2 linked regions of the Occultella kanbiaonis genome follow. The protein of the gene in region 1 interacts with the protein of each later gene in a pairwise test. Links are inferred from orthologs where the notes say so. Each region holds a gene or a part of one and is shown on either strand. Other genes may lie near its edges.

Region 1 (4,157 bases):
GCCGGTGGTGGTCCCGTCGGTGAACAGTTCCATGCCGGGGGACGCGTACGCGCCGCCGCTGATCTGGGGGTAGGCGTCCGCCCAGTAGTCGTCGAGGGAGTTGTACGCGCCGACCATCCGGCACTCCACGTCCTCGTTCGCGGCAGCACCCGTGGTGCAGTGCTCGAGACCCGTGTCGCTCTCGCCGGCGGGAGCGCCGCCGTCGCCGCCCGGGGCGAGTCCGGTCAGGTCCACGCCGAGCAACTGGGAGAGCAGGAACAGCACGAGTACGGTGCCGCCACCCACGGCGACGCCGGTGCCGGTGCGGCGGCGTCGCCGGACCCGGGACGGGTCCAGCTTCGCGTCCTCGTTGAACGTCATGGGCAAACGCTAGCGCCGAACCGGCATGGCTACCCGTCGAGCGTCTGCGCTGGTCAGGCCGGGGTCGCGGCGATCTCCGTCTCGGCGCCGATGGTTGCCGACCCGGCGTTCAGGAGCCCGGTGACGACCGCCGCGAGCGGCTCCATGGCGTCGTCGACCTCCACCTGGACCGGGTACCGGGCCACCAGCATCGCGAGCAGGTTGTGCACCGCCCCGCGGGCCCGGGCCGGATCGAGGTCCGCGTCGTAGCCGAGCAGCACCTCGGTGGGCGCGTCCAGCGGCTCCGCGGTGTCGGTCGCGGGCGGGTCGTAACTCACCGCGAAGGACAGGATCCGGCCGCCGGCGTCCTTGGGGCGGTCCCGGAGCACGACGGCGCCGCGTGCCCCGGTGGCCGGCGCGAGGAGGTGGTCCTGCGCCCGCCCGAGCGTCATCTCCGACCGGTCCCAGGATGCGTGCACCGCGTCGTAGAACGCGGCGACCACCTTCGTCAGTTCGACGGAGCCGGTGGCGAGATCCTCCAGGGTCGGGCCGGTCGGTCCGAACGGCGGGACCGCCAACGAGTCCGGGGAGACCACCACGAGCCGGGAGCGCTGGATCGGGACGAGCCCGATCGACGCGGCGAACGGTGCCGCGGCGAAGTCCTCGGAGTCCTCGTCCTGGGTCACCGGGTAGCGGGTCCGCAGGCCGCTCGTGCCCGACGGCGGGATCTCGTCCGTCAGGGCGCCCACCAGGGCGGTGCCCACGCCCTGCCGACGGCTGGCGGGCCGCACCTCCGCGTACAGCCAGAGCCGGTCCGGGTGCAGACTGCTCTCCGAGACCGCCGCGGCCCCGACGACCACGCCGTCGGCCTCGGCGACGACGGTGCGCCGCCACGGCCGCTGCGTGGCCGGACCGAGCAGCGCCCGGCTGAGCGCGGCCTGCGGCGACCCGGCCGGTCCGAGCGCGTCGGCGACCGTCACGTCGTCGCCGTCGCGCCAGTCGCGCAGCGAGAGTGTCGGTTCGCTCACATCTACCTCCTCGGATCGGCCGCCGGTGGCGGCAGAAGCCGCCCGCCGGACCCTGCCACGGTACTGGGTCCGAGGTCTGCCGGTAATCTGCTGGTCGCCGATCGGTAGACTGGTGCCAGTGATCATCGCGCAGGACGTCGAACTCCGGATCGGGGTTCGCCAGCTACTCAGCGGGGCAACCTTCCGCATCGACTCCGGTGACCGGATCGGCCTCGTGGGCCGCAACGGCGCCGGGAAGACCACGTTGACGAAGACCCTGGCCGGGGAGGGGCAACCCACCGGAGGCACGATCACCCGGACCGGCGAGGTGGGCTACCTGCCGCAGGACCCACGGACCGGTGACCTGGACATGCTGGCCCGGGACCGAGTGCTCTCCGCGCGCAACCTGGACGAGGTGGTGCGCCGGATCCGCAAGGCCGAGGTGGACATGGCCAGCGAGGACGACGCCGTCCGCGAGAAGGCGATGAACCGCTACACCCGGCTGGACGAGGAGTTCACTGCGCAGGGCGGTTGGGCCGCGGAGAGCGAGGCAGCGAGGATCACCTCGAACCTCGGCCTGCAGACCGGGGTGCTCGCGCAACCACTGGGCACGCTCTCGGGTGGTCAGCGCCGCCGGGTGGAACTGGCACGGATCCTGTTCTCCGACTCCGAGACGCTGCTCCTGGACGAGCCCACGAACCACCTGGACGCGGACTCCATCGCCTGGTTGCGGGAGTTCCTCGCGTCCTACTCCGGCGGGTTCATCGTGATCAGCCACGCCACCGACCTGCTCCGCGCCACCGTGAACAAGGTGTTCCACCTGGACGCCAACCGGAGCGAGCTGGACGTCTACAACCTCGGCTGGGACGCGTACCTCGAACAGCGGGAGACCGACGAACGGCGCCGCAAGCGCGAGCGCGCGAACGCCGAGAAGAAGGCCTCCACCCTGATGGTGCAGGCGGACAAGATGCGCGCCAAGGCCACCAAGGCAGTCGCCGCCCAGAACATGGCCCGCCGGGCCGAACGGATGCTCTCGGGCCTGGACGAGGTCCGCACCAAGGACCGGGTGGCGAAGCTGCGCTTCCCCGACCCCGCCCCGTGCGGGCGCACCCCGTTGCGCGCCGCGGGCTTGTCCAAGACCTACGGGTCGCAAGAGGTCTTCACCGACGTGGACCTGGCGATCGACCGCGGCAGCAAGGTGGTGGTGCTGGGCCTGAACGGTGCCGGGAAGACCACCCTGCTGCGGATCCTGGCCGGGGTGGAGGCCTCCGACACCGGGGAGGTGCAGCCCGGGCACGGGCTGAAGGTCGGTTACTACGCGCAGGAGCACGAGACCCTCGATACCGAGCGCACCGTGGTGGAGAACCTGCGCTCGGCGGCCCCGGACCTGAACGACACCCAGGTCCGCAGCGTGCTCGGGTCGTTCCTGTTCTCCGGCGACGACGCGGACAAGCCCGCTCGGGTGCTCTCCGGCGGGGAGAAGACCCGCCTCGCGCTCGCGGTGCTGGTGGTGTCCTCGGCGAACGTGCTGCTGCTGGACGAGCCCACGAACAACCTCGACCCGGCCAGCCGCGAGGAGATCCTCGGCGCGCTGCGCTCGTTCACCGGTGCCGTGGTGCTGGTGACGCACGACGAGGGCGCCGTGGTGGCTCTCGAGCCGGAGCGGGTGCTCCTGCTGCCCGACGGCGACGAGGACCACTGGAACGACGGTTACGTCGAGCTGGTCTCGCTGGCCTGAGCGGGTCGGGGCAGGCGCTCAGATGAACGTCAGCGCCCGCGCCAGCGCGGGATTGTCGTTGTCGGAGCGCCAGACGCAGTGCACCTGCACCGCGTGGTCGGGCATGTCCGAGACCTCGAGGTAGGTCACCGACGGCAGCTGCAGGGTGGCCACGGACGACGGCACCAGCGCTACCCCGAGTCCCGCACCGACGAGCGCCAGCACGCTGTTCACCTGCGCGACGTGCTGGACGTAGCGCGGGGTGAGGTTCGCCTCCCGGAAAACCCCCGCCACCGTCTCGTAGAGGTAGCGAGCCTGGGCCGGGGCGTAGGTGACCACCGGGTGCGCGGCCACGTCCGAGAGCGTCGGGCGCAGACCCGTGAACGGATGACCCGTCGGAACCGCCAGGACCATGGACTCGCTGGCGACCGGGCGCGCGGTGAGGGGCTCGGTCCGGGCGGGGCCGCGGGCCAGCCCGACATCGATCTCGCCGGCGAGCAGCGCCTCTACCTGCTCACCCGTGACCATCTCGGTGAGGATCAGGTCGACGTCCGGCAGCTGCTCGGCGAGCGTGCTCGCCCAGGGGCCGAGCACGGTCATCGCAGAGACGGCCGTGAAGGCGATCCGCACCGTGCCGGTTGTCCCGTCCGCGGCGCTCCGGGCGCGCAGTCGCGCCGTCTCCGCCCGGGCCAGGAGCCGGCGCGACTCCTCCAGGAAGACCCGGCCGGCCGGGGTCGGGCGCGCGCCCCGGTGGTGGCGCACGAGGAGCTCGACGCCGACGTCCCGCTCGAGCTTGCGCACCTGCCGGCTCAGTGGGGGCTGCGTCATCCGCAGGCGGTCGGCCGCGCCCGCGAAGCTGCCCTCCTCGGCGACGGCGACGAAACCCACGAGCTGATCGAGCGTGTACATCTCCGTCCTCCCCACCCAGGTATGCCCTTTGTGTATCGCACGATACTTCATTGGACTTGGACGGGTATGGCTCGGGCGGCGTAGGTTCGACCCGACGACCTACCTCTCGGAGCGCAGACATGAACACCTCACGTTTCTCCCCGCCGGAGCTACGGACCCGACTCGGATCAGGACTGCTCTCCTTC
Region 2 (5,471 bases), 1.7 Mb from region 1 along the record:
CGGACCTGCACCTGACGGCCGACGAGGAGCGCCTGCGACAGGTCATCTCCAACCTGCTCGGGAACGCGTCCCGGCACTCTCCCCGCGGTGGCACCGTCTCCCTGCGCGGCCGGTACTCGGCCACGACCGACGAGGTCGTGATCGAGGTGCTCGACGAGGGTCAGGGGATCCCGGTCTCGGACCGGGAGAAGGTCTTCGAGCGGTTCGAGCGTGGCAACGCGCCGGCCCAGCGCGGCGGGCTGTCCACCGGCGGCACCGGGCTCGGGCTCGCCATCGCCCGCTGGGCGGTGAGCCTGCACGGCGGCATGATCGCGGTGGCGGATCCGCCGGGCGGCACCGGCGCCATGCTGCGGGTGACACTGCCGGCCCGTGGGCCGGCCGAGGGCCGCGCCCACCCCACCGCGCCGGGCACCTGAGCGCGGGTCGCCGAGCCACGGTGACGGTACCGACCCGCACGTCGGGGTCGGGGAACACAGGCCCCCGGCCAGGGAACGCCGCTCCACTGACTCGAGACGTCGATCCACCCACCCCCGACCCGCATCTCGCGTCAGCGGAACAAGCGCACCGGCCAGGGCCTGCCGCTCCACCGACGCGAAACGTCGATCCACCCACCCCAGACCCGCACCTCGCGTCAGCGGAACACGCGCCCCGCTCCACTGACTCGAAACGTCGATCCGCCCACGCCCGACCCGCACCTCGCGTCAGCGGAACGGGGCCTGCGTGGTCGCGGACCTGCTGCTGGCTCACCAGGTGCCAGGCAGCCGCCCACAGGCAGTCCACAGCAACCGCGGCGGCGGAGGAGACGAAACGTTGACCAGCGTTTGAATGACCACAGTCGGCTCGGGTCCGCCGCATCACATTTTGGCGTGGCAGGCGTGCTCCGGTGAGGTTTCCGTGTTGTTCGTCACCTAGGCTTGAGGGAACGAACCCGCACCCCAGCTACCTTTCGGAAGAGGGCGATCCTCGAGTGTCCCAGCAGGCACCCCACGACCCTGTCTCGGTTCCCACGAACTTCGGCGGCAACGAATGGCTCATCGACGAGCTGTACGCCCAGTATCGGGAGGACAAGTCGCAAGTCGACCCCACCTGGTGGGAGTTCTTCGAGAACTATCGCCCTGCCGACCTCGCCGCCAACGGCACCGCAGGTAGCAACGGAGCCCCCACCGCCAAGCCGGCCCCGGCCCCGGCCGCCGACACGAAGGCGCCCGCACCGGCCCCGGCACCCGAGGCGAAGGCGACGAACCCGCCCGCCGCAGCGACGCCGTCGGCCCCCGCGCACAGCGCCGCGCAGGCGAGCGCCGCGACGCCGCCGGCCGAGGAGGTCCGCGCCGACATCCCACCGGCCGCGCCCGAGGTCACCGCGGAGGCACCGACCGCCCCCTACACGAAGTCCCTCACCGGCGGCGGTCCCCGCAGCGCCGGCGGCGACGACGAGGTCGAGAAGTTGCGTGGCGCGTCCGCCCGGACCGTCACGAACATGGTCACCAGCCTCGAGGTGCCGACCGCGACCAGCGTGCGGTCGATCCCGGCGAAGCTGCTCGTGGACAACCGGATCGTCCTGAACAACCACCTCCAGCGCAGCCGCGGTGGCAAGGTCTCCTTCACCCACCTGATCGGCTTCGCCGTGGTGGAGGCCCTCGGGGACATGCCCGAGATGAACGCCGGCTACCGCGACCTGGACGGCAAGCCCGGCATCGTGCGCCCGGCCCACGTCAACTTCGGGCTGGCCATCGACCTGGCCAAGCCGGACGGCACCCGGCAGCTGCTGGTGCCCTCCATCAAGGAAGCCGAGACGATGGACTTCGCCCACTTCTGGGCGGCCTACGAGGACATGGTCAAGAAGGCCCGCGGCGGCAAGCTCGAGGTCTCGGATTTTGCGGGCACCACGATCTCGCTGACGAACCCCGGCACCATCGGCACGGTCCACTCGGTGCCGCGCCTGATGGCCGGGCAGGGCACGATCATCGGCGTCGGCGCCATGAACTACCCGGCCGAGTTCCAGGGGGCCTCCACGGAGACCCTCGCGAAGCTCGGTGTGTCGAAGATCCTGACGCTGACGTCCACGTACGACCACAGGATCATCCAGGGCGCCCAGTCCGGTGACTTCCTCCGGATCGTGCACTCCAAGCTGATCGGCGAGGACGGCTTCTACGACCGGGTGTTCGCGTCCCTGCGGGTGCCGTACGAGCCGGTCCGCTGGACCCAGGACACCAACGCCGACGCCGAGGACGACTTCGGCAAGCCGGCCCGGATCGCGGAGCTGATCCACTCCTACCGCTCCCGCGGGCACTTCATGGCCGACACCGACCCGCTGGCCTACCGCCAGCGCCGGCATGCCGACCTGGACGTGCAGAACCACGGCCTGACCCTCTGGGACCTGGACCGCACCTTCCCGACCGGCGGGTTCGGCGGCAAGCCCAAGATGCTCCTGCGCGACATCCTCGGGCTGCTGCGCAACTCCTACTGCCGCACCATCGGCTCGGAGTACATGCACCTGCACGACTCCGCCCAGCGCAAGTGGCTGCAGCAGCGCCTCGAGTCCGGCTGGGCCAAGCCCGAGCCGATCGCCCAGCAGCAGATCCTGCGCAAGCTGAACGCCGCCGAGGCGTTCGAGACGTTCCTGCAGACCAAGTACGTCGGTCAGAAGCGGTTCAGCCTCGAGGGTGGCGAGTCGCTCATCCCGATGCTGGACAAGATCCTGGAGCGCTCGGCCGAGGAGGGCCTCGACGAGGTCGGCATCGGCATGCCGCACCGCGGCCGTCTGAACGTGCTGGCGAACATCGCGGGCAAGTCCTACGCGCAGATCTTCGCCGAGTTCGAGGGCAACCAGGACCCGCGCACCGTGCAGGGCAGCGGCGACGTGAAGTACCACCTCGGCACGGAGGGCAAGTACATCTCCGTGAGCGGGGAGTCCACGAAGGTCTACCTCGCCGCGAACCCGTCCCACCTCGAGGCCGTCGACGGCGTGCTCGAGGGGATCGTCCGCGCCAAGCAGGACCGGATCGACCTCGGTGGGGCCGGGTTCTCCGTGCTGCCGATCCTGATCCACGGGGACGCCGCGTTCGCCGGGCAGGGCGTGGTCACCGAGACCCTGAACATGTCCCAGCTGCGCGGCTACCGCACCGGCGGCACCGTGCACATCCTGATCAACAACCAGGTGGGCTTCACGACCGGCGCGTCCTCGTCCCGGTCCACGCTGTACGCCACGGACGTGGCGAAGGGCCTGCAGATCCCGGTGTTCCACGTGAACGGCGACGACCCGGAGGCCGTCGCCCACGTGGCCGAGTTGGCGTTCGACTACCGCCAGGAGTTCCACAAGGACGTCATCATCGACATGGTGTGCTACCGCCGCCGCGGTCACAACGAGGGCGACGACCCCTCGATGACGCAGCCGGTGATGTACTCCCTGATCGAGAAGAAGCGCAGCGTCCGCAAGCTGTACACCGAGGCGCTCGTCGGCCGTGGCGACATGACCGAGGACGAGGCCGAGGAAGCCCTCTCGCACTACAAGGGCGAACTCGAACGGGTCTTCACCGAGGCACGCACCGGCGCCAGCACCAGCACCGACGACGTCCAGGTCGCTGGCCTCGAGCGCCCGGAGTCCCAGCTCGAGGACGCCGGGGTCATGGTCGGCTGGGAGACCGCCGCACCCACGCAGATGCTGACGCGGATCGGCGAGGCGCACGTGCGCCCACCGGAGGGCTTCACCGTCCACCCCAAGCTCCTCCAGCTGCTCCAGAAGCGGCACCAGATGTCCACCGATGGCGACATCGACTGGGCCTTCGGGGAGATCCTCGCGTTCGGCTCCCTCCTGCTCGAGGGCACCCCGGTACGACTGACCGGGCAGGACTCGCGCCGCGGCACGTTCGTGCAGCGGCACGCGGTGCTGCACGACCGGGTCAACGGCGCCGAGTGGACCCCGCTGATGTACCTCGCCGCGGACCAGGGCAAGTTCTGGGTGTACGACTCCTCGCTCAGCGAGTATGCGGCCCTCGGCTTCGAGTACGGCTACTCGGTCGAGCGTCCGGACGCCCTGGTGCTCTGGGAGGCGCAGTTCGGCGACTTCGTCAACGGCGCCCAGACGATCATCGACGAGTTCATCTCCTCCGCCCAGCAGAAGTGGGACCAGAGCTCCTCCGTGGTGCTGCTGCTGCCGCACGGCTACGAGGGCCAGGGACCGGACCACTCCTCCGCCCGCAAGGAGCGGTTCCTGCAGCTCGCGGCCGAGGACAACATGATCGTCGCGGAGCCGTCCACCCCGGCGAACCACTTCCACCTGCTGCGGCGTCAGGCGTACCAGCGCCCGCGTCGCCCGCTGATCGTGTTCACCCCGAAGCAGCTGCTGCGGCTGCGGGCGGCCACGTCCTCGGTGGAGGACTTCACCACCGGGACGTTCCAGACGGTCATCGGCGACTCCGCCGTGGACCCGGCGACCGTCGACCGCGTGCTCATGTGCAGCGGGCGGGTCTACTACGACCTGCTCGCCGAGCGCACCAAGCGTGAGGACACCAGGACCGCGATCGTCCGCCTCGAGCAGCTCTACCCGCTCGACGACGAGGCCATTCGCGCCGAGCTCAGCCGGTACCCGAACGCCGAGTTCGTCTGGGTCCAGGACGAGCCGAAGAACCAGGGCGCGTGGAGCTACCTGGTTCTGAACCTCGTGTACGCCCTGCCCGAGATGTCGGAGGCGGCGCGGCTGAAGGGCCGGCTGCGCGTGGTGTCCCGCCCGAACATGGCGGCCCCGTCCGCAGGTACCGGCAAGAAGCACCAGGCGGAGCAGGCCACCTTGCTGAGCGAGGCATTCCAACGGTGAGCGCCGCGTCCCCAGACGCGGCGGGCACGCGCATCTGTGTGGTCGGCGACGAACTCGTCGCCGGGTTGGGTGACGCCCGCGGGATGGGCTGGGTCGGCCGGGTCGCGGCCCGCACGCAGTCGGAGACGCCGTTGGCGTTCTTCACCCTGGCCGTGCCCGGCGAGACCAGCACCTCCCTGTCCGGGCGCTGGGAGACCGAGTGCAACCGCCGCTTCGGGGCCGGGGAGAACCGCCTCGTGGTCGCCCCCGGGTCCGCGGACCTGCAGCACGGGGTGTCCCTGGCCCGTAGCCGGCTGAACCTGGCCAACGTGCTCGACGACGCCACCAACCGGCAGATCCCCACGTTCGTAGTGGGCCCGCCGCCGCGCGCCGACGTGTCCGAGTCCGCGCTCGGGGATCTCTCCGGGGCGTTCGCCGACGTCTGCCAGCGGCGCCGGGTGACCTACGTGGAGACCTTCGAACCGCTGCGTACCCATGAACAATGGCTCTCGGACACCTCCGCCGGCGACGGCACCCACCCGCAGCAGGCCGGCTACGGTCTGCTCGCCTGGTTGGTGCTCCACAACGGCTGGCACGAGTGGCTCGGCCTGCCCCAGGAGTGAGGACGCGTGTGACCGACACCTTCACGGTCGCCGGGCAGGACTTCCTGCGCGACGGC

What was found. The genes of interacting proteins can lie anywhere in the genome.
Region 2: the proteins of GKS42_RS10475 (region 1) and GKS42_RS18380 interact in binary tests that used the Escherichia coli proteins (3 or more experiments, as listed by UniProt). The link is inferred for Occultella kanbiaonis from one-to-one orthologs.

The regions. Positions count from the first base shown.
Region 1 is NZ_CP046175.1:2,264,761-2,268,917, forward strand. Bases 789-3,784 are described here. They hold GKS42_RS10475 (ABC-F family ATP-binding cassette domain-containing protein), read left to right. Parts: upstream 789-1,485; coding sequence 1,486-3,084; downstream 3,085-3,784. Other genes in these bases: GKS42_RS10470 (GNAT family N-acetyltransferase), read right to left, coding at 789-1,367; GKS42_RS10480 (LysR family transcriptional regulator), read right to left, coding at 3,103-3,784. In the rest of the region: ypfJ (KPN_02809 family neutral zinc metallopeptidase), read right to left, coding at 1-360; more of GKS42_RS10470, read right to left, coding at 414-788; more of GKS42_RS10480, read right to left, coding at 3,785-3,972; GKS42_RS10485 (5-dehydro-4-deoxyglucarate dehydratase), read left to right, coding at 4,092-4,157. UniProt on the Escherichia coli protein: Genetic data indicate it may be involved in ribosome assembly or function.
Region 2 is NZ_CP046175.1:3,994,606-4,000,076, forward strand. The notes cover bases 649-5,013. They hold GKS42_RS18380 (multifunctional oxoglutarate decarboxylase/oxoglutarate dehydrogenase thiamine pyrophosphate-binding subunit/dihydrolipoyllysine-residue succinyltransferase subunit), read left to right. Parts: upstream 649-967; coding sequence 968-4,813; downstream 4,814-5,013. Other genes in these bases: GKS42_RS18385 (GDSL-type esterase/lipase family protein), read left to right, coding at 4,810-5,013. In the rest of the region: GKS42_RS18375 (HAMP domain-containing sensor histidine kinase), read left to right, coding at 1-416; more of GKS42_RS18385, read left to right, coding at 5,014-5,415; GKS42_RS18390 (glycoside hydrolase family 35 protein), read left to right, coding at 5,424-5,471. UniProt on the Escherichia coli protein: E1 component of the 2-oxoglutarate dehydrogenase (OGDH) complex which catalyzes the decarboxylation of 2-oxoglutarate, the first step in the conversion of 2-oxoglutarate to succinyl-CoA and CO(2).